DNA from 3 places in the Arthrobacter sp. THG-b23 genome. Region 3 is predicted to be linked to each of the others. Evidence: riboswitches for the same ligand, from Rfam matches in the RefSeq annotation. Region 3 holds a riboswitch; each other region holds the start of a gene.
What was found. A riboswitch is a leader RNA that binds a small molecule or an ion and turns the genes downstream of it on or off. The one in region 3 is predicted to bind thiamine pyrophosphate.
Positions count from the first base shown of each region.

Region 1: it holds a riboswitch for thiamine pyrophosphate, as region 3 does, so the genes downstream of both, AC5RVD_RS01010 (ECF transporter S component) here and AC5RVD_RS02905 (NtaA/DmoA family FMN-dependent monooxygenase) in region 3, are expected to answer to the same signal.
Region 2: it holds a riboswitch for thiamine pyrophosphate, as region 3 does, so the genes downstream of both, AC5RVD_RS05715 (YkoF family thiamine/hydroxymethylpyrimidine-binding protein) here and AC5RVD_RS02905 (NtaA/DmoA family FMN-dependent monooxygenase) in region 3, are expected to answer to the same signal.

Region 1 is NZ_JBNHGM010000001.1:207,508-214,871, reverse strand. Features, by position in the region: gene AC5RVD_RS01045 (Na+/H+ antiporter subunit A) at 1-814, shown strand, start outside; gene AC5RVD_RS01040 (Na(+)/H(+) antiporter subunit C) at 811-1,284, shown strand; gene AC5RVD_RS01035 (Na+/H+ antiporter subunit D) at 1,281-2,903, shown strand; gene AC5RVD_RS01030 (Na+/H+ antiporter subunit E) at 2,900-3,460, shown strand; gene AC5RVD_RS01025 (MrpF/PhaF family protein) at 3,457-3,741, shown strand; partial or broken gene mnhG (monovalent cation/H(+) antiporter subunit G) at 3,731-4,096, shown strand; gene AC5RVD_RS01015 (DUF4235 domain-containing protein) at 4,354-4,614, opposite strand; TPP riboswitch at 4,784-4,917, shown strand; gene AC5RVD_RS01010 (ECF transporter S component) at 4,961-5,581, shown strand; gene AC5RVD_RS01005 (ABC transporter ATP-binding protein) at 5,590-7,107, shown strand; gene AC5RVD_RS01000 (energy-coupling factor transporter transmembrane component T family protein) at 7,104-7,364, shown strand, end outside.
Region 2 is NZ_JBNHGM010000002.1:443,360-450,723, forward strand. Features, by position in the region: gene AC5RVD_RS05705 (ABC transporter ATP-binding protein) at 1-1,151, opposite strand, end outside; gene AC5RVD_RS05710 (ECF transporter S component) at 1,138-1,764, opposite strand; gene AC5RVD_RS05715 (YkoF family thiamine/hydroxymethylpyrimidine-binding protein) at 1,781-2,452, opposite strand; TPP riboswitch at 2,485-2,595, opposite strand; gene AC5RVD_RS05720 (adenylosuccinate synthase) at 2,699-3,988, opposite strand; gene AC5RVD_RS05725 (DUF72 domain-containing protein) at 4,501-5,364, shown strand; gene AC5RVD_RS05730 (thymidine kinase) at 5,475-6,095, opposite strand; gene AC5RVD_RS05735 (SRPBCC family protein) at 6,300-6,728, opposite strand; gene AC5RVD_RS05740 (ArsR/SmtB family transcription factor) at 6,834-7,127, shown strand; gene AC5RVD_RS05745 (VOC family protein) at 7,124-7,364, shown strand, end outside.
Region 3 is NZ_JBNHGM010000001.1:588,406-595,769, reverse strand. Features, by position in the region: gene AC5RVD_RS02925 (SGNH/GDSL hydrolase family protein) at 1-142, opposite strand, end outside; gene AC5RVD_RS02920 (hypothetical protein) at 311-451, shown strand; gene AC5RVD_RS02915 (hypothetical protein) at 606-1,670, shown strand; gene AC5RVD_RS02910 (oxidoreductase) at 1,681-2,508, shown strand; gene AC5RVD_RS02905 (NtaA/DmoA family FMN-dependent monooxygenase) at 2,527-3,906, opposite strand; TPP riboswitch at 4,061-4,170, opposite strand; gene scpC (succinyl-CoA:acetate CoA-transferase ScpC) at 4,368-5,888, opposite strand; gene AC5RVD_RS02895 (LysR family transcriptional regulator ArgP) at 6,018-6,917, opposite strand; gene AC5RVD_RS02890 (LysE/ArgO family amino acid transporter) at 6,988-7,364, shown strand, end outside.

The DNA.
Region 1 (7,364 bases), 380 kb from region 3:
GGCCTACGAGGGCGGCGGCGGCGAGAACATCGTCAACGTCATCCTGGTGGACATCAGGGCCTGGGACACGTTCGGCGAGATTGCGGTGCTGGCACTGGCTGCTACCGGCGTGGCCAGCTTGATCTTCATCCGGAGCCGCGGGGAGAAGCGTCCGGAACCCGTGGACGCCGTGGCCAGCGGATCGGTGGGGCGCGGCTACGAGACGGTGGCCCATTCGGACCGCGAGGCAGCAGCCCTGGCGACGGCCCGCAAGTTCGCCGTCGTGCCGCGCGACGCCTGGCTGGTGGCCGGCCGTACCCTCGCGCCGGAACGCCGCTCCATCATCTTCGAGGTGATCACCCGCCTGCTCTTCCACTCGGTGATGATCTTCTCCGTCTACCTGCTGTTGACCGGCCACAACCTCCCCGGCGGCGGGTTCGCGGGCGGCCTGCTGGCCGGTATTGCCCTGACCGTCCGCTATTTGGCCGGCGGACGGATCGAGCTGGCGGAAGCCACGCCCATCAGTGCGGGCCTGTTGCTCGGCCTGGGGCTTGGCGCCGCGGCGCTGACCGCCGTCGTCCCGATCTTCCTGGGCGGCCAGGTCTTCCAGAGCGCGATCCTTGAGTTCAGCCTCCCGGTCTTCGGCGAACACAAGTTCGTCACATCGACGATCTTCGACATCGGGGTCTACCTGGTGGTGGTGGGCCTGGTGCTCGACGTGCTGCGCAGCTTCGGCGCCGAGATCGACGAACGCACCGAGGAACGCACCCACGGGCGCCGCAAGAGTGCCGAACTGCAAGTACCCGAAGCGATCGAGGAGGAGGTGTCCCGGTGACTGTTAACCTGACGCTGCTCCTGGTGATGGGCGTACTGTTCGCGGTGGGCGTCTACCTGATCCTCGAGCGCAGCCTGACCCGGGTGATGCTCGGCCTGATGCTCATCACCAACGGTGCCAACCTGCTCCTGCTCACCACCGGCGGGCCGGCGGGCCTGGCGCCCATCTTCGGCAGCGACATCCCCGCGGACGCCTACAGCGATCCGTTGCCGCAGGCGTTGATCCTTACCTCCATCGTGATTTCCTTCGCCGTCACCGCTTTCATGCTGGCCATCATCTACCGCTCCTGGGTGCTGGGACGGCAGGACGAGGTCCAGGACGATATCGAGGACCGCCGGGTGGCCAACCAGCCCACCTTCGATGCCGAGGACGACGCGGAGATCCCGGCCGAGACCACCGAGTTCGTCCCGCCGGACGAAGCCGAAGAAACGCCAGCCACCACCAGGTCCCGGATGGAGGGAAAGCAGTGAACGCCGCCACCATTGCGCCGCTGGCAGTAGTCCTGCCGCTGCTGGGTGCTGCCCTGGCGTTCGTGCTGATCCGCCACCCAAACGCGCAGCGCCGGACCGGTGCCATCACGCTCACGGTGACGTTGGCACTGGAGACCGTGATGCTGGCCTCGGCCTGGACCAGCGGGGCGCAGGCGGTGAACCTCGGCGGTTGGCTTCCCCCCTTCGGCATCACCCTGGTGGTGGATGAGCTGTCCGCGCTGATGCTGGTGGTCTCCTCGGCCGTCAGCCTGGCGGTGCTGCTGTATGCCTCGGGCCAGGGCATGACGGACAGCGACGAGGAAGGCCCGGTCTCGATCTTCCACCCGACGTACCTGATCCTGGTGGCCGGGGTTTCCAACGCGTTCCTGACCGGCGACCTGTTCAACCTGTATGTCGGCTTCGAAATGCTGCTCACGGCCAGTTACGTGCTGATGACTCTTGGCGGCACCAGCCCGCGGATCCGTGCCGGGGTGACGTACGTCGTCGTCAGCGTCATCTCCTCGGTGCTGTTCCTGGTCTCCATCGCGATGATCTACGCGGCCACCGGGACCATTAATATGGCCGACCTGGCGATCAAGCTCGGCGAACTGGATCCGGCAACGCAGATGACGCTGCATTTGATGCTGCTGGTGGCCTTCGGCATCAAGGCGGCGGTCTTCCCGCTGTCCTTCTGGTTGCCCGACTCGTATCCGACGGCGCCGGCGCCGGTCACCGCGGTGTTTGCCGGCCTGCTCACCAAGGTCGGCGTCTATGCCATGATCCGCACCGAGACGCTGCTGTTCCCTGGCGACCGGCTCAACACGTTCCTGATGGTCGTGGCGGTCCTGACCATGGTGGTAGGCATCCTCGGGGCCGTGGCGCAGATCGACATCAAGCGCATGCTCTCCTTCACCCTGGTCAGCCACATCGGCTACATGGTCTTTGGCCTGGCCATGTCCTCGGTGGTGGGCCTGGGCGCGGCGGTCTATTATGTGGCGCACCATATTACGGTGCAGACCAGCCTGTTCCTGGTCGCCGGCCTGATCGAACGCCGCGGCGGGACCACCAACATGGACCGGCTGGGCGGCATGGCCAAGCTGTCGCCGCTGCTGGCCATCCTGTTCTTCGTGCCGGCCATGAACCTGGCCGGCATCCCGCCGTTCTCGGGTTTCCTGGGCAAGATCGGGCTCGTGCAGGGCGGCGTGGAGCTGGGCACCCCGGTCGCCTGGGTACTGGTGGCGGGCAGCATGGTCACGTCGCTGCTGACCCTACTGGCCATGGCGCGGGTCTGGAACCGCGTGTTCTGGCGGCGCCCCGAAGATGCCGAGCACCCGGACCCGGTCCTGGTGGCCACCAAGCCCGATGGATCCGCCGTGCGGACCACCCGCCATGTGGAGGACCACCCGCACGGGCGGTTCACCGGGCGGGGCATCGTTCAGCTGCTGCCGCTGCCCATGGTCTGGCCGACGGTCGGGCTGGTGGCGATGGGCCTTGCCCTGACGCTGTTCGCCGGTCCCCTGTTCGAGCTCAGCGACCAGGCGGCGCGGGAGATGCTGCAGCGCACCCCGTACATCGAGGCCGTCCTGGGTGAGGGCGCCCTGCAGGAGGGGGGCCAATGAGGAAACCGCGCATCTCCATCTGGGTCGAGCTGCCGCTGCTGGCTTGGCTGGTCATCCTCTGGGGCTCCCTGTGGCAGGATTTCAGCCCCGGCAACCTGATCTTCGGCCTGCTGATCGCGCTGGTCATCGTGAACCTGTTCTACCTGCCGCCGGTCGAACTCAGCGGACGCTTCAATCCGCTGGCGGCGCTGGTCTTCGCTGTCACGTTCGTGTGGCAGGTGGCGGTGGCGAGCGTCGAAGTCCTGTGGCTGGCCCTTACCCGGGGCCCGACGCTGCGCAACGCGGTGGTGGCGGTCCGGCTGCGAAGCCATTCCGACCTGCTGGTGACTGCGACCGGGCATGCCATTTCGTTGATCCCCGGCAGCTTCGTGGTGGATGTGGACCGCTCGACGTCCACCCTTTACCTGCACGTGATCGACGTGGCCACCGAGGAGGCCGCTGAACGTTTCCGGGCAGACGTGCGGCGGATCGAGGCGGGCCTGATCCGGATGATGGGCACCAAGGAAGAACTGGCAATCGTCAAGGCCGAAGGTACCGGCAGGGGAGGTGCAGTGTGAACGGGGAAGTCATTCCGGTTGCCCAAGTCGTCGTGAGCGCAGTGCTGGGCGCGGCCGCGGTACTGTCGCTGATCCGCCTCGCCCGCGGCCCCTCGCTGCTGGACCGGCTGCTGGCCATTGACGTGCTGCTGGCGATTGTCTGCGCCGGACTCATCGTGGACATGGCCGCCGGCGGCCACCTGAACAACCTGACGCTGGTCGTTGTCATCTGCGTTGTCGGTTTCATCGGCTCGGTCGCCGTGGCCCGTTTCGTGACGGACGGGCGGCCCCGTGAACACTGACCTGATACTCGACGTCGCGACCGCCGTCTGCCTGATCGCCGGCGCGGGGATGTCCCTGGCCGCGGCCATCGGCCTGCTGCGGTTCCCGGACCTGCTCTCACGGATGCACGCCGCCACGAAACCGCAGGTGTTCGGCCTGCTGCTGCTGCTGACGGGACTGGGATTGCAGCTGCGCAGCTGGGCGGCGGTGCCCTTGCTCCTCATAGCCTGGCTGTTCCAGTTGCTCACCGTGCCGGTTTCCGCCCACATGGTGGGCCGGGCCGGATACCGCACCAAACACCTGCGCAAGGAAATCCTCAGCGTGGACGACCTCGATGCGGTGGTGGAGGCAGCGGCCGAGGAAGATTCAGCGGCCGCACCCGACGACGTCGCGCCTTCCGGCAGCGACGCCGGCAGCGGTGTCGCAGCCGGCGGCCAGGGGGAGCGACCCACCGCGGCGGCTGCGGCTGGTCCGGCGCGGAACGATGAGGACGACGCCGGGCCGGCGGACAAAAAATAACCCGCGGACAAAAGAAACCGGTCCGGTGGCGGGTGCCTGCGGACCGGGGACAGAAGCGCGATGGGGGACGGGACCGCGGTCCCGTCCCCCATCGGGCCCCCTCAAGGAACCGCTTAGACCATTTCCCGCGTCTTGTCGTAGCGGATGACCGCCTTGGCGGTGGCGCGCTTGGTCAGCACCTGGATCACGCGCGCCACGGTGCCGGATACCACGGCGAAGGCGACCGCCGCCCGCAGGCTGTTCTCCAGGTCATCGTCGCTCTTCGGCGCATCTTTTCCGGTGACCATCTTCCAGACAAACCCCAGCAGCTGGCTGGCTGCCAGGCCCGCGCCGATACTCACCAGTGTGCCCAAGAGCCTCAACACAATGTTCATGCCCGCTCCCTCCCGGGGCCGAAGCCCCGTCTCAACTGCTGTTCCGGTTCCCAGCCTACTGCCCGGCACCCGCCCGGGCCGTAAGCCGTCGTGCATTTTCCAAGGGTCTGAAGCCGAATCGCCCGCCGCTGCGGGCGAGTGTAGACTGGTGCGTGCTGCTAGACAGCACCTATGACGACAGGGGAGCGTCCGACCGGCCGGTACACACCGGAGACCGGGAGGGACGCTGAGAGTGCGGATGAACCGCAGACCCTCGAACCTGCTCCGGTTAGTACCGGCGAAGGGAGTCGAGTTCTCGGGGCGCGCCGCATGGCCGCCCTCCCCTCCTGCAACCAGGAGGATCCCATTGAGTACCGTTTCGAATGCACCCGCCACGCCCACACCTGCCCGGAAGCCGCGCTACGGCTGGCGGGTGGTGGACATCGTCGTGGCCTCGGTGGTCGCCGTGGCCGTCGGCGTCATCTTCTGGGCCTGGTCGGCGGGCTGGCCGCTGATCGAGGGCCTGACCCTTGCCTTCCCGCCTTCCGCCGGACTGTACACCGGCGGCTGGCTGATGGCCGGCGTGCTGGGCGGACTGATCATCCGCAAGCCCGGCGCCGCCATCTACTGCGAGATGTTGGCCGCCATTGTCTCCGCGCTGCTGGGCACGAGCTTCGGCATGACCGTCTTGGTCTCCGGCCTGATCCAGGGCCTGGGGGCCGAGGTCGTCTTCCTGCTCTTCCTGTACCGCAAGTTCAACCTCGGCGTGGCGCTGCTGGCCGGCTTGGGTGCAGGCCTGGCACTGTCCATCAGCGAGAACATCCTCTACAACATGCTCTGGGCCGCCGAGTGGCAGCTGGCCTACGTGGGCTTCGCCGCCGTGTCCGGCGTCGTGATTGCCGGGCTGCTGCCATGGCTGGCGGTCAGGGGCCTGGCGAAGACGGGCGTGCTGTCCTCCTTCGCCGCGGGACGCTCGGCCGACGTCTGAGCCGTTCCATGGGAGAGCAGAGTACGACGGCGGTGCCCGGGCCCGTGCCGGTCCACGCCGAGGGGTGGGGCTGGCGGCATGCCGGCCGCAAGGATCCGGCGGTGCGCGGGGCCAGTTTCAGCATCGCCCCGGGTGAACGGGTACTGTTGCTGGGCGCCTCCGGGGCCGGCAAGTCCACGCTGCTGCACGCTCTGGCCGGCGTCCTCGGCGACGAGGGCGAGGGCGAGGAGACCGGCCGGCTCACCGTGGCGGGTGTCCGTCCCTCCGAGGCCCGCGGCCGGGCCGGCCTTGTGCTGCAGGATCCGGAGAGCCAGCTGGTGCTGGCCCGGGTGGGCGACGAGGTGGCCTTCGGAGCGGAGAACCTGTCGCTGCCGCGCACGCAGATCTGGGACAGGGTCCGCGAATCCCTGGCCGATGTCGGCCTGACGGTACCGTTGGATCACCCCACCTCGGCGCTGTCCGGGGGCCAGAAGCAGCGGCTGGCGCTGGCCTCCGTCCTGGCCATGCGGCCGGGGCTGCTGCTGCTGGACGAGCCGACCGCGAACCTGGACCCGGACGGCGTGCAGGAAGTACGCGACGCCGTGGCCCGGGTGCTGGACCGCACCGGCGCCACCCTGGTGGTGGTCGAGCACCGGGTGGCTGTCTGGGCGGACGTGGTGGACCGAGTGATCGTCCTCGCGGCCGGCGGCGGCGTGCTGGCCGACGGGCCGCCGGGCACCGTGCTCGCCGAGAGCGCCACCCGCGCCCGTTTGATCGAGGCCGGCGTCTGGGTTCCCGGGCACACCCCGGGGCTGGACCTGCCTCCGGCGCCGTCCCCGGGCGGGCCGTTGCTGCGGGCGGCGGCGCTGGACGTGTCGCGTAACCGGAGAGCCGAACCGGTGCTGCGCGGGGTGGACCTGGACCTGTTGGCCGGGCAGGCGCTCAGCATCACCGGCGCGAACGGCGCCGGTAAATCCACGCTGGCCCTCACCCTCGCCGGCCTGGTGCCGCCCGCAGGAGGGGAGCTGTCGGCGACACCGGCCTTGCACCGCGGCGCCGGCCTGTCACCGGCAAAGTGGAAGTCCGCGCAGCTGGTGACCCGGATCGGCAGCGTCTTCCAGGAACCGGAACACCAGTTCCTCACCGGCACGGTGCTTGACGAACTTGAGTTTGGCCCGCGCCGCGTGGCCAAACTGCCCGAGGCGACGGTCCGGCAGCGGGTGGACACGATCGCCGAGCGGCTCCGGCTGACCCGCCTGCTGCAGGCCAACCCGTTCACCCTTTCCGGCGGCGAGAAACGCAGGCTCTCGGTTGCCACCATGCTGGCCACCAGCCCGGACATCCTGGTGCTGGACGAGCCGACCTTCGGACAGGACGCCAACACCTGGGCCGAGCTGGTCACGCTGCTGGCCGAGCTGGTGGCCGATGGCAGGAGCGTGGTCTCGGTGACGCACGACGCCGATTTCACCGCGGCGCTCGGCGGTGCCGGCATACGGGTGGCAGACGGCGGCGTGCGCCCGGCCCAGCCGCTTCGGAGGGCAGCATGAGCATGGACCTGCTGACCCCCCGGCTGGCAGCCTCCCCGTTCGGCCGCGCCAACCCGGTATCAAAGCTGGCAGCCGCCACCCTGATCACCGTGGTGGTCATGCTCAGTGTGGACTGGGTCAGCGCCTCCGTGGTGCTGGCCGCCGAACTGTTGCTGATGCCCGTGCTGGGCGTCAAGCCGTGGGTGCTGCTCAAGCGCGGCTGGCCGCTGCTGGCGGCGGCTGCCGTCGGGGCCTGGGCAACGGCCTTGCTGGCCGAG
Region 2 (7,364 bases), on a different contig from region 3:
AACACCATCCCTGGACGTTCCCCGTGGACGGTTCCCGTCGCCGGCGGTAGTAGCCGGGCGAGGGTGAGCAGCAACGAGGTTTTGCCGGCCCCGTTGGCTCCCAGCAGGGCTGCGATTTCGCCGCGCTTCAGCCGGAGGGTCACACCATGGAGAATGGCCGCTTCCGGCCGGACATCCCCCGCATTCCGGCGCCTCTTCCGTACGGGCGCCGTCCGCGAAACGGAGAGGTTCTCCGCGGCCAGCACCGTCTCGCCGACGGCGGGGGCCGCGCCATCCGCGTCGTGGTCAGGCGCCGACAGTTGCCGCAAGTCCGAGCAGACGTCGGGCGCGCCGAGACCGCCGGTCCGGCCGGTGACGGCCAGCAGTTCCGTCTCCAACGGCAGCCAGCATCCGGCCGCGTTCAGCCGGACTGCATGGACCCCCAGCACTTCGGCCGTCACGCCGTCGGCCAGGACCTGGCCTGCCTCGCCCAGGACGACCGCCCGGCGCGGCAGGCCGGCTATGCCAGCTACCCCGGCGTAGTCGTCCAGCCGGTGTTCGACCAGCACCACTGCCGGTCCGTAAGCGGCCGTGGCAGCGGTGACGGCGTCCCGCACGGCGGCCAGGCCTGCCGGATCGAGCATGGAGGTGGGTTCGTCGAGCAGCAGCAGGTCCGGTTCGGCGATGAGGCTCGCGGCCAGCGCCACCCGCTGGCCTTCTCCGCCGGACAGCTGGGCCGTTTGGCGGCCGCGGAGGCCGGCGGCGCCGACCGAGGCCAGCGCGGTGTCGATCCGTGCCGATATCTCCTCGGGAGGCACCGCACCGTTCTCCAGCGGCAGCGCCAGCTCCTGTTCGACGTCCGGAAGACAGACCCCGGAGGAGGGATCCTGGGCCAACACGCCGACGTGTCGGGAAAGTTCGGCGACCGAGGAATCGGTTGTGGCCACGCCGTTCACCGACACCGTGCCGGCCAGGGTGGCGACCACCGAGTGCGGAACGACCCCCGTGACCGCCTGCAGCAGGGTGGACTTTCCCGACCCGGAGGCCCCAAACACAATCAGGTGTTCGCCGGGCTTGAGCCGCAGCATGACGTTGCGCAGCACGGCTGTGTCCCGCCGGGGGAAGCCTACGGATACGTCATTGAGCTCCAGGACCGGGTCAGCGGTGCGCATCGGTTGTGCCCAGCCGGGCGCGGCCGATCGCGAAGTTGTCCACCACGCCGGTCTTCGCCAGCCCGTCGACGATGATCTTGCCCAGCAGCCCGCCCAGGATCACACCGGAGATTAGGTGGATGACCAGGCGGGTCCAGAACAGGTCCTGTCCGTACCAGCCGGACCGGAACGCCGAATAGAAGAAGACCAGGCCGGCGCCGAGCAGCCCGGACAGGGCGTAGGTAAGCCAGCCGTAGGAACGGTAGCGGGTGGCCGAGAACGGGATCTCGCTGCCAATGCCCTGGATGGCGGCCGCGATAAAGAGCAGCGGACCGACGGCGGAGCCCAGGAACACCACCTCTATCACCGAGGCCAAGACTTCGGCCAGCACGCCGGCGAAGGGACGTTGAACGATGGCGATGGCGATCGGAGCCACCAGCAGCCAGCTTCCGGCCAGGAAGTGCTGCGACAGGTCTCCGGCCGGCCCCATCAGCAGGGACAGGGCGGTCCAGGCCTGGACGAAGACCCAATAGAGGAAACCGAAGACGACGCCCAGGACAACCAGGAGGACGAGGTCCTTCAGGGTCCAGGCACCGCGCGGGAGGGCATGCTGCTGCGAAGACGATGATGGCATGGCTGGTCCTTCCGCTTCAGGAGGCGCTGGGGCTGTTGATGGACAGCGTCGCGTGCGTCGTGACGTGCTGGACGGAACGGCCCACCAGGATCCAGCCGGCGGCAATGGCCTGCAGCACCTGGGCCACATCGCCGTCCAGACGGGTGACAAAATGCTCCGCCCGAACCGCAACACCGGTGGATTTTGCATAGTCGATGGCGGCGTAGATATCGCGCATGTGGTCGGCTGAGGCACCGCCGGTACCGCCGTCGGCCAGGGGATACAGCGCCCAGTCGGCTGCGGCCTCGATTCCGGTGGGCTCCAGCTCCGGGATCTCCGAGTACAGGGCGGCGCCTCCCTCGGGTATTTCGCAGCTGACGCCGCCGGGGCAGCCCCGGGACAGGAGCACGGAGGCCGAGACGTGCGCCCCGGTGCGTCCCGCCGCGGCAATCACCTGGCTCAAGTAGCGCAGGACATCCTGCTCGGCGCCGGTCAGGTAGGTGCTCACCTTGCCGGTCTGCACCTCGAGGCCGGTGGCGTCGGCCTGGTCCAGTGCCGTCAGGATGACGTCGGCGTAGTTGTCGGCCATGACCGCCAGGGTCAATCTCGCGCCCACGCCGAACTCGCGGGGAGTGGCGGTGAACTTATCGCTGCGCACGGCAGCAGTAGGGGTGTTCGTCGCGGTGACGATCGAGTCTGATGTTCGCATTTTCGCGCCCTTAGGTTGTTAAACGGGGCACGGGTAGTAAAGAGTCAACGTCCCTGCGCTGGCATGATCTAGATCAGGTTCGACGGTCGAAACTTGAGAAGTTTCCTCTCAGCCCGGCTCACCGGACTCCCGTGTTGCCCACGAGTCTAACCCATGGCGCGCACCGCCCGCGAAAGGTTTAAGCAGGGGGTGGTAACGCAGCGGGGCACGGACATCGCTGCCCGCGCCCCGCCGTCGTCAGTCCTGCTATTCGCTGATCAGGTCCCGGACCACGATGGTCTGGTCGCGGTCGGGGCCCACGCCGATGGCGGAGAACCTGGTGCCGGAGAGCTTTTCGAGCGCCAGCACGTAGTTGCGGGCGTTCTCCGGCAGGTCTTCCAGCGTCCTGGCGCCGGTGATGTCCTCGGTCCAGCCCTCGAAGTACTCGAAGATCGGCTTGGCGTGGTGGAACTCGGTCTGGGTCATCGGCATTTCGTCGTGCCGGACGCCGTCCACGTCGTAGGCCACGCAGACCGGGATTTGTTCGATGCCGGTGAGCACGTCCAGCTTGGTTACGAAGTAGTCCGTGAAGCCGTTGACCCGGGCGGCGTGGCGGGCCAGCACGGCGTCGTACCAGCCGCAGCGCCGCGGCCGGCCGGTGTTCACGCCGAACTCCCCGCCCTTCTTCTGCAGGTACTCGCCCATGTCGTCGAACAGTTCGGTGGGGAACGGCCCGGCGCCCACCCGGGTGGTGTACGCCTTGATGATGCCGACGGCACGGTTGATCCGGGTGGGGCCGATGCCCGAGCCCACGGACGCGCCGCCGGCCGTCGGGTTGGAGGAGGTCACGAACGGGTAGGTGCCGTGGTCCACGTCCAGGAAGGTGGCCTGGCCGCCCTCCATTAGCACGACCTTGCCCTCGTCCAGCGCCTTGTTCAGCACGTAGGTGGAGTCGATGACCATCGGGCGCAGCCGCTCTGCGAAGGACAGGAAGTACTCCACGACTTCCTCCACGTGCACGTCCCGGCGGTTGTACACCTTGACCAGCAGTTCGTTCTTCTGCCGCAGCGAGCCTTCGACCTTCTGCCGCAGGATCGATTCGTCGAACACGTCCTGCACGCGGATGCCCAGCCGGGCCACCTTGTCCATGTAGGCGGGGCCGATGCCGCGGCCGGTTGTGCCGATCGCGCGCTTGCCCAGGAAGCGTTCGGTCACCTTGTCCATGGTCTGGTGGAACGGGGCCACCAGGTGGGCGTTGGCGGAGACGCGCAGCCGCGAAGTGTCCGCGCCGCGGGCCTCGAGCCCGTCGATCTCCTCGAAGAGGGCCTCAAGGTTGACCACGCAGCCGTTGCCGATGATCGGAGTGGCGTTGGGGGACAGGATGCCGGCCGGCAACAGCTTCAGCTCGTACTTCTCCCCGCCGACGACGACGGTGTGCCCGGCGTTGTTGCCGCCGTTCGGCTTGACCACGTAATCCACGCGGCCGCCGAGCAGGTCGGTAGCCTTGCCTTTTCCTTCGTCGCCCCACTGGGCTCCGACGATCACAATTGCTGGCATGGGATCCTCCCCCATTCGATGCGGCGGAAGCCCCGGACAGACTGCACATCAAGGAGCCGCTGCCGCGCATGAGAACGCCCCTCACTCCGGGTGGAGTATTTGGGGCTCTTACCCGCCAAGTTTAGCCGATGGGCCCCAAACGACCGGAATCCGCGCCGCCCAATCGGTTCCATGGCGGAAATCGGAAAGCGATCGCGGCCCCTAGCTCCCGGAGCGGGACGTCGCTCCCGGGGCCGAAGCCGGAAAGCGGTTGCGACCCCTCAGCTATTGCAGCCCCTCCAACTACCGCACCCGGGACGTCGATTCCGGGGCGGAACCCGGGACGGCGCGTCGAGTGGAGAGAAGATGCAGCGAAACCGGGCATAAGCGTGCATCTTCTCTCCACTCGAAAAAGCGGGGCTTCTTGTGCCCGGATGCGGCAGCGGTTCAAAGGATGCGCAACGCCCCACAGCACGACGAGGGAGCGCGGCTTGCTCTGGCTTGCACCGCCTGGGCCGGGTAGCCTGCGGGACATGGCCCCCTCTCAACCGATGGCACGGATCGGCATTTCCGGCTGGCGATACCCGCGCTGGCGCGGCACGTTCTACCCGAAGGGCCTGCCCCAGCGCCGCGAGCTGGAGTATGCCTCCGGCCACCTGAATTCCGTCGAGATCAACGGCACGTTCTATTCGCTGCAGCGCCCCTCCAGCTTCCGGCAGTGGCACGCCGAGACGCCTCCGGACTTCGTGTTCGCGGTCAAGGGCGGGCGGTACATCACCCACATGAAGGGCCTGAAGGACGTCCGCGACGCCTTGGCGAATTTCTACGCTTCGGGGGTCTTGGGCCTGGGCGAAAAGCTCGGACCGTTCCTGTGGCAGTTGCCCGAGCGGGCCAACTACGACGCCGAGGTGATGGAAAAGTTTCTGGTCCAACTGCCGCGCAGCACGCACGCCGCCGCCGCCTTGGCCGCCGGGCACACCGACCTGATGAAGGACCGGACCTGGATCCCCGACGACGGCGCCGACCGGCCGCTGCGCCACGCCCTCGAGATCCGCAGCACCACGTTCATCAACGAGGAGTTCTTCGACCAGTTGCGCCGGCACAACACTGCCCTGGTGCTGGCCGACAGCGCCGGCAAGTGGCCGATGCTGGACGAGATCACGGCCGACTTCGCCTACGTCCGGCTGCACGGAAAGGACGAACTCTACGTCAGCGGCTACCGGGACGAAGACCTGGACCGGCTGGCATCGACGGTCGCCGGATGGCTGGACGGCTCGGGCTGCCCCGACGGCGCGGGCCGGGATGCTTACGTGTACTTCGACAACGACGTCAAGGTCCACGCACCGTTCAACGCGATCGGGCTGGCGCAAAGGCTGGGCCTGCCTACCGGCCCGTGACCAGCGGGAAGCGCCAACGCGTGCCCACCCGCGGCAGACGGACGCTGCCGGGTTCCGCCCATGAACCCGCGGCCCACCGCCGCCTAACCTAGAGCGTGCCGCCCTATGAGCTACAGCGCGCCGCCGGAGGCCTCGAGGTAGCAGGTGCCGCAGAGCGACTCGTACCAGACGTCTTCGCCGTCGATGGCAACCTGCTCGCCGTCGAACACAATCTCCCCGCCCACGCGGCGCGTGTTGAAGACCGCCTTGCGGCCGCAGCGGCAAATGGTCTTCAGCTCCTCAAGGGAGTGGGCGATTTCCAGCAGCCGGCGGGCACCCGGGAAGGCCTGGGTGCGGAAGTCGGTGCGGATGCCGTACGCCAGCACCGGCACGTTGTCCATCACCGCGATGCGGAACAGGTCGTCGATCTGTTCCGGCTCCAAGAACTGAGCCTCGTCCACCAGCAGGCACGCCACCGGCTGCACGTCCACGTGCTCCAGCAGGGCTTCGGGATCCTCGCCGGCGGCCACCCGGCCGAAGTGCTCTCGAACGGATTCACCCGGGCGGATCAGGAAGTCCACGTCCCGGGCCATGCCCAGCCGGGAGACGATCTTGCTGTCCCCCTTGGTGTCCATCTGCGGCTTGGCCAGCAACACGCGCTGCCCGCGCTCCTCATAGTTGAAGGCTACTTGGAGCAATCCGGTCGATTTGCCGGAGTTCATCGCCCCGTAGCGGAAGTAGAGCTTGGCCAACGCAGTCCTTTCAAGCGGTCCCAGCAGTCGATTCTACTGAGCCGGAAGCCGGGCGGACGGCAGCAGGGTCGGCGCGCGGCTCCCCCGCAGCGCAAGACAGGGTCGGCGCGCGGCTTCCGCGCAGCGCACGAACGGGATCAGGGCGGCCTCTTCGCAGCGCACGACCGCGATCAGCATGGCGTCCGCGCAGCGCCTTGGCGGCAATCACGGCGCGGATTCCGCAAACTGCTTGAAGCTGGCCAGCTGGCCGGAATCGGCCTCCGCGATCGCCCGCCGGATCTGTTCCGCCATGCCGGCCAGCTCCTCGCTGACGACGACGTCGGCAGTCAGCGTCAGCCGGGTCGCGCCGCCGTCGCCGTCCAGTTCGTAGCGGTAGTCAGCCCGCACGTCCCCCTCCGACGAGGTAATGGTGATGCTGCGGCCGACGTCGAGCTCGGTCACCGTGCTGCTGCGGTCGTGGCCCTGCGAGCGGAAGCTGATGGCCTGGCCGACCGCCAGCGGCCCCTCGGCGTGCATCTCGTTCACGCCGGGCATCCATGCGGGCGCCGCGGCCCAATCCGTCAACAGCGCCCACGCCCGCGCCGGCGGCACATAGACCTGCTCGGTGGCCGTGAATGCCGTGTTCGCACCCATACCTGCATCATGCCTGCCCGGATGCCGCGGCGAAAGACCGCGCGGCCGATCGAAGGCAAGGTCGCGCGCTTGATAGGCAACCTAGAGGTTGCCTATCATGGAAGGGTGGACACGGTTTTCCAGGCCCTAAGTCATCCGACTCGGCGGATCTTGCTGGACGAACTGGCCGCGCACAACGACCAGACGCTGTTCGAGCTGACCGTGCGCCTGATCAACAACCACCATCTCGCCATCACCCGTCAGGCTGTCACCAAGCACCTCGCGATTCTGCGTGAGGCCGGCTTGGTGACCGCCAGCAACCGTGGACGCACCACCATCCACCATCTGGATACTGCCCCGCTAAGCCATGCGAGGGAATGGCTCGCCAACCTCCCGCCCTCTTCGAAGGAGACACCATGATCATCACCACCGCCAGCATTTTTGTGGACGACCAGCAGAAGGCCCTCGAGTTCTACACCGAGAAGCTGGGGTTCCAGCTCAAGAACGATGTTCCCGTCGGCGACGACCGCTGGCTGACCGTTGTCTCGCCATCGGCCCCGGACGGCGTGGAACTGCTCCTGGAACCGTCCGGCCATCCGGCGGTGAAGCCGTTCAAGGAAGCCCTGGTCGCCGACGGCATCCCCTTCAACAGCTTCG
Region 3 (7,364 bases):
AACAGGTGTTTGCGGCCTGGGTGATGGAATCTCCGAGTCCCGCAATGGCGCTTGGATACGATCGCAGGGCCGCGGACCCTGGCATAACCAGCAGCGCGAACAGCATCAGCGCCAGGATCAGGAACCGGACGGTGCTGCCCACGGAACCTCTTCCATGTCGAAGACTCTAATCACCGACAGCAACCGTCGCCATAAAACGAGGACGGTTCGTGAACCTCCCGACGTGACCGAAGCTGTGCAGAAGCGGCACCAAGCAGCAGGTGGCGCGTGTCTTGGTACCGGGAGCGTCCTGCCGACGTAGGCTCAAGTCATGGATGGCGAAGTGACCGAGCTGGAAGGGCAAACCACCATCAATGAACTGCTTGACGAGCCGGTCGGCGTATCTCATATCCAGATGACCCTGCCGATCTATGTCCAGCTCCGCGCAGGCGAATTCCGCCGTCTTTCCTGACGCTCCCGCGAGGCGCAGGTTCCCCCGGGGGCAGTGCCCGCGATGTATTTCCCGAGGGCCTCGCTACACTGACGGCATCGACGGTGATCGGGGGACGGGCGCGGTGAAGCGGAAGCGGCGGCAGGGAAGCCGGGGCCGGAGGCTTGGGGCGGTGATGGCGGCAGCACTGACGGTCGGCGCCATGGCGGCCTGCGGGCAGCTCCCGGGAGGCCCGGGGGGACAAGCGCGGCCCGAGGCCGAACTGGTCGACGCCGTCGATTGCACAACGGTGCAGCACATCGTCGAACCAGGGCAGCCGTCCGCACCTCCGCCGCCGGCGGCCGGCAGCGTGCCCGAAGCCTTCGCGCCGGTCGACGTCATCCGCTGTGACGCCCTGGCGATGGCAACCGTCGAGGACGAGGATGGCCTGTGGTCGGCGTTCACGGAAGAGCGCCTCACCGGAAACATTGACGCACTGTTGAAAGCGCTGGCGCAGCCCAGCGACGGACCCAGGGCGAACTTGGCCTGCACCGCCGACATGGAAATGGTCCCCGATCTGTGGCTCGTGGATGCGGCCGGCAAGGCCATGCGTGCCGCGTGGCCGACGGATTCCTGCGGCAAGACCAAACCGGGGGTCCGCGAGGTTCTGGCGGGCATGACCGTAATCGAGTCGAAGCAGCACCGGAGGGAACTGATCCAGCCGAGGGCGGCGCTGGATGCTGGCTGCCCCGCCGAGTGGGGCATCAAGCCGATGCCGGGAGTGGCTGCGCTGGTACCTTTCGAGCAGACGGCGGGCGCGCAGCCGCGTAGCAGCGGCGAGGGCATGCCGGGTTCCCCCGGCCTTCTGCCCAGCGCTGGCGAGGCCGACACGATGAAGATCTGCCAGTACCGGACCGAGCGGATAACGAATGAAGACGACGAGCGCCCCGCCGACGCGCAGCCGAACCTGGAGTTTGACGTGTTCGAGATCGTGTCCGGGACGTTTTTTAGGGGAGGTAGCCTTGAGGGCCCGGCCATAGACGTCATCTTGAAGGCGGCCAGCGAGGATCCGGCTGACAGCGAATGCGCCGACGACGCAACGGAGCTTGCCGTGCTGTGGCCGCTCGCCAAGGGGCAAAGCATTGGCGCACCGCTGGCGGTGGAACTCGACGGTTGCCGGCGGCTCTTGGCTCCCGACGGCGCGGCCCGGAACCTGCCGGACGAGGCGCGCGCCGCCGTCGTCATGGCATTGGAGAAGTGAGGCGGGCGTGATGGTGAGGGACAAAGTCGCACTGGTAACCGGAGCGTCCTCCGGGATCGGGGAACATACGTGTCGGGAGCTGGCACGCCGCGGCTTCATCGTCTACGCGGCCGCGCGCCGGCTGGAGCGGATGCGCCCGCTGGAAGAGCACGGGGTTCGCGTCCTCGAGATGGACCTGACCGACGACGCGTCCATGGTGCGCGGGGTAGGGCACATCCTTTCGGAGCAGGGGCGGCTGGACGTGCTGGTCAACAATGCCGGTTACGGATCATACGGCGCGATTGAGAATGTGCCGTTGGATGATGCCCGGCAGCAGTTCGAAGTGAACCTGTTCGGGCTGGGGCGGCTTATCCAGCTGGCGGCCCCGGCCATGCGGGCCCAGGGCGGCGGGCGGATCATTAACGTCTCCTCGATCGGCGGCGTGTTCTATGAACCGCTGGGCGGCTGGTACCACGCGGCGAAATTCGCGGTCGAGGGTTTGTCGGACTGCCTCCGGGTGGAGCTCAAACCCTACGGCATCGACGTGGTGATCGTCGAGCCCGGGCCGATTCTGACCGAGTGGGACGCCATCGCGGTGGAGGGCCTGCTGCAGAGTTCCGAAGGTACGGCCTACGCGCAGCAGGCGGAGAGCGTGGCGCGGGCGATCGCCGGGGCCTACACGGAACGCACGGGAACGCGGCCGGAAGTCGTTGGAAGTCGCATCGCCCGGGTGGCGGCCGCCCGGCGCACGCGCAGCCGGTACCCGGTCGGACGAGGCGCGCGGACGATCATGAGCGCTCGTCGGCTGCTGCCCGACCGGGTCTTCGACGCCGTGCTCGCCAGGGTGTACCAGCGCTGAACCGGCGCGGAACCGCTGCTAAGACGCGACGGAGCGACTGCCCTCCCGGGAGGCTCCCAGGTGATCGCGCAGGGTGCGTCCCGAATACGCGGTCCGGAACCGGCCTCGGGCCTGCAGTTCCGGCACCACCCCGTTGACGAACTCTTCGAGCGAGGACGGGTAGAGGGCCGACATGATCACGAAACCGTCAGCCGCCTCAGAGTCGTAGAGTTCGCACAAGTAGTCGGCGATGTCCGCCGGATCGCCCACGGGCTGGGGGTGCAGCTGGTTCATGGCCTGCGCCGTCGCCAGATCGCGGACGGTCATCGATTCCCGGCGGGCTGCGGCCAGGAGCATCTGTTCAAAACCATCGCTGCCCGTGGCCCCGCGGTGGGCCAGCAGCAACTCCTCGGCGCTGCCGTCCGGCTGCAGGTCCTCCCGGGCCGCGTGGAGGAGCCGGCCCAACTTCGTCAGGACGTCCTCCTCATCGAGCGCCGCCTCCAGGCCTCGTACGGCTTGGCGCGCGGCGGCGGGAGTGGCGCCGGTGATCGGCTGGACGGCCGGGAGCACGGCCAGCCGATCCGGATTCCGTCCGGCGGCGGCGGCGCGGGCCCGCAGTTCGGTCCGCACCGCGCGCATGGCGTCCGGAGTGTCGGCGACGGCGAACACGACCTCGGCCCAGCGGGCGGCGAACTCCATGCCGCGCAGGGAGGATCCGGCCTGCATGAGTACCGGCCTTCCCTGCGGACTGCGCGGCAGGGTGATCGGACCGCGGCTCAGCGGACGGTCGTCGTCGCCGTCGAGCCGGGGCCGTTCGGGTATCCGGTGGACACGCTCCGGATCCGCAAACCGGCGTCCCGGCGCATCCAGTGTTAGCGCCCCGGGGTCCCAGGTTTCCCACAGGTCCACCACGGTCTGGACGACGTCGTCGGCCCGGTAGTAACGCTCCGACTTGGGCGGGATGGAGGGCAGGCCGAAGTTGGCGGCCTCGGCGTCCGTGGTGGACGTGACGATGTTCCAGGCGACCCGGCCGCCGGAGAGGTGATCCAGCGAGAGAAGCTTCCGGGCGATGGTGTAAGCAGGGGTGAACGTCGTGGAGATGGTGGCGGCCAACCCCAGGTGCCGGGTCGCCCCGGCAACCAGTGACAGGGTGACCAAGGGGTCGAGATAGATGGCGCCCTTGCCGCCCGTGACCAGCGTGGTGGCGAAGTCGCCCGCGTTGTCCTCCGGGACGGCCAGCGCGTCGGGCAGGAACAGCATGTCGAAGCAGCCTCGTTCCAGTGTCCGGCCCAGATCAAGATAAAACTCCGCGCTCAGCCAGTCGCGCCGGGAGAGCGGATGCCGCCAGTTCTCCGAATACTGGCTGGTGGGCGGGTTGACCATCGCCACCAGGTGCATGCCGTCAGCTGGGGAGCGCATCATATCCTCCCGGCGACGCAAGAAGACGGCCGGCGGGCAGGACCCCGCCGGGCACGGCCGGGCTCGCTGCTGCCATCAGCCAGTCGGAGCCGGTGAGTGGGACGGCAGCGTCGGATGTCTGCATGTTCGCGCCCTTCTGTTGAGTTAACAGGGGACGGGTGTGAGGGTTGCTCCCTGCGCTGGCATGATCCAGATCAGGTTCAACGGTCGAAACTTGAGAAGCTTCCTCTCAGCCCGGCTCACCGGACTCCCGTGTACAAGCCAGCAGCCTACCGGCAGTCGCACCCGGGCGGCGAAAGACCGCCGGTACGACGGCGTCATACTCCCGGGCGGAGACCCGGAGACCCGGAGACCCGGAGAGCTGGAGAGCCGGAGAGCTGGAGAGCCGGAGGGCCGGAGGGCCGGAGGGCCAGAGAGAGAGAGCCGGACAGACCTCCGCCCGGGGGTGGGCGAGGCGGCCGTTACTGCTGCGCGGGGCGCATGCTGCCGGTCTCCACGAAGCGCTGGTGCCAGGACAAGGCCTCCCCGAGCAGGTGCGGGGTGTGCTTGCCGAAGCTGTCCCGGCAGGCACGGTCGAAGTAGTCCTGCAGCATCGGCCGGTAGTCGGGGTGGGCGCAGGTCTCGATGATCTTGCGCGCCCGCTGCTTCGGCGCGAGGCCGCGCAGGTCGGCCAGCCCCTGCTCGGTGATCACGATCATCGTGTCGTGCTCGGTGTGGTCGACGTGGCTGGCCATCGGCACGATGCTGGAAACCTTCCCGCCCTTGGCCATGCTGGGGGACATGAAGACGGACAGGTAGCTGTTCCGGGCGAAGTCGCCGGAGCCGCCGATGCCGTTCATCACCTTGGTGCCGGCCACGTGGGTGGAGTTGATGTTGCCGTAAATGTCCGCTTCGATCATCCCGTTGAGCGAGATGCAGCCCAGCCGGCGCACCAGCTCGGGGTGGTTGGAGATTTCCTGGGTGCGCAGGATGATGCGCTCGCGGTAGTAGTCCACGTTCGCGTTGAACTCCTCCAGACCGGTGCGGCTGAGCGAGAAGGACGTGGCGGAGGCCATCCGCAGCACGCCCTCCTTGAGCAGCTGCAGCATGCCGTCCTGGATGACCTCGGTGTAGGCGGTCAGGCCGCGGTAGCCGCCGGCCGCCAGGCCTTCCAGCACGGCGTTGGGGATATTGCCGACCCCGGACTGCAACGGGAGCAGCTGCTCGGTCAGGCGCCCGCGCCGGACCTCGTGGTCCAGGAACTCCAGCAGGTGGCCCGCGATTTGCTGCGAGTTTTCATCGGGCGGGTTGAAAGGGGAGTTCCGATCCGGCGCGTCGGTGTGCACGATGGCCACGATCTTGTCCGGATCCACCTCCAGGTAGGGTTCACCAATCCGGTCGTCCGGATTCACGAGCGGGATGGGCCTGCGTTCCGGCGGCAGGGCGGTGCCGTGGTAGACGTCGTGCATGCCTTCGAGGCCGAGCGGCTGGGCGTTGTTGATCTCCACGATGACCCGGCTGGCCTCCCGGAGCCAGGTCATGTTGTTGCCCACCGAGGTGGACGGGATGAGTCGTCCGTCCTCGAGGATGCCCACGGCCTCGACCACGGCCAGGTCGACGTCGCCGAAAAAGCCGAACCAGGTGTGCTGGGCGACGTGGCTGAGGTGCATGTCGATGTAGTCGAGCTCGCCGGCATTGATCCGCTCGCGCAGCGCCGGGTCCGACTGGTACGGCAGCCGCAGCTGCATCCCGTCGACCTTGGCGAGGGCGCCGTCGAGCTCGGGGGCCGTTGAGGCGCCGGTCAGCACGCGGATCTTGAACTGCTCCCCGGCCGCATGGGCGGTTTCCATCCGCGCCGCCAGCGCCTGCGGCACGGCCTTCGGATAACCGGCCCCGGTGAAGCCGCTCATGGCCACCGTCATGCCGGGTTTGATCAGTTCAGCCGCCTGCTCCGCGGACATCACGCGCTCGAGCAGGCGGGCGTTGCGAATGCGGTCTTGCATCGTGCCCCTTCGTCTGGATCTCCCCTTCCACTCTAGGGGTCGGGCCAGGCACCGGGGCTCCGGGCGGAGGGAAACGGCCCCGGCCGACGGGCGGAGTCGTGGCACGCAGCCTGATTTTCGGTGAAGAGGCTAGGGCTGGCGCAGCTGTTCTTCGGCGGTCTGCCGCACGCAGGCAGTCAGTTCGTCGAGCACCGGCGAGCTGATCTTCCAGCGCTGCCAGTACAACGGCACGTCAACCGGCAGGTCGGGGGCCAGCTCGTGCAGCGTCCCGTTGCGAACGTCCGCCAGGCACTGTTGCTCCGGCAGCAGCGCCCACCCGAAGCCCAGCCGGACGGCTGCCGCAAACTCCGCCGAGGCCGGCAGATAGTGGCGCGGCGCCGCCAGGGCAGCGCCGGTCAGTTCCCGGTAGAAGCGCTCCTGCAGGTCGTCCTTGCGGTCGAAATCCAGCACGGGCGCGGCCGCCAGCCACGCCACATCAGCGTCCCCTGCCCCGGCGGGCCGCCAGTGCTCCAGGTAGGCCGGGCTGGCCACGGCCCGGTAGCGCAGCGAGCCGAGCGCCTCCACCGAGCAGCCCTGGACCGGTTCCGGCGTGGCCGTCACCGCCGCCGTCACCAGTCCGGCCCGCAGCAACGAGGTTGAATGCTGCTCGTCTTCGCGGTGGACTTCGAAGAACACGCCCCGCTCGCGCGGCATGCGGGCCAGCGCGCCCAGGAACCACGTGGCCAGCGAATCCGAGTTGACCACCAGCGGCAGGGCCACGCCGTCACCGTTGCCGCCGAGTTCGCGCTGCGCATCGTCCTGCAGGACCCTCACCTGCCGCGCCAGCCGCAGCACCACATCTCCGGCAGCAGTCGGCCGCACCGGGGCGGTGCGCTGCAACAGGACCTGCCCCGCCGCCTGCTCCATGGCCTTGATCCGTTGGGACACGGCCGAAGGCGTCACGTGGAGCGCACGGGAGGCCGCATCGAAGCTTCCTTCCTGGACGACGACGGCGAAGGTCGCCAGATGGTCGAACTGGAACGGCTGCATAAGTCCAGCTTACGTAACCCAAGATTCTTTAGCTGTACTGATGCGCGGGTTGTCAGTAGCGTCGACTGTTGTGACTACCGCTATTGCACCCACAGTTTTGCTGGGCCTGGGAACCGGGCTGGCCCTGATCGTCGCCATCGGGGCGCAGAACGCCTTTGTGCTGCGCCAAGGCATCCGCGGCGAGCACATCGGCGTCGTCGTACTCATCTGCGCGGTTTCCGACGCCCTGCTGATCACCGCCGGGATCGCCGGCATCGGTGCGGTAATCCAGGCCGCTCCGGCAGTTGTCGACGTCATCCGCCTGGGCGGGGCGGCGTTCCTGCTGGCCTACGCGGTGTTCGCCGCCAAACGGGCGATCAGGCCCGGCTTCCTGACCGCCTCAGCCAATCGCTCCGGCGGGGGACTGGCCGCGACGGCTGCCACGGCGCTCGCCCTGACCTGGCTGAA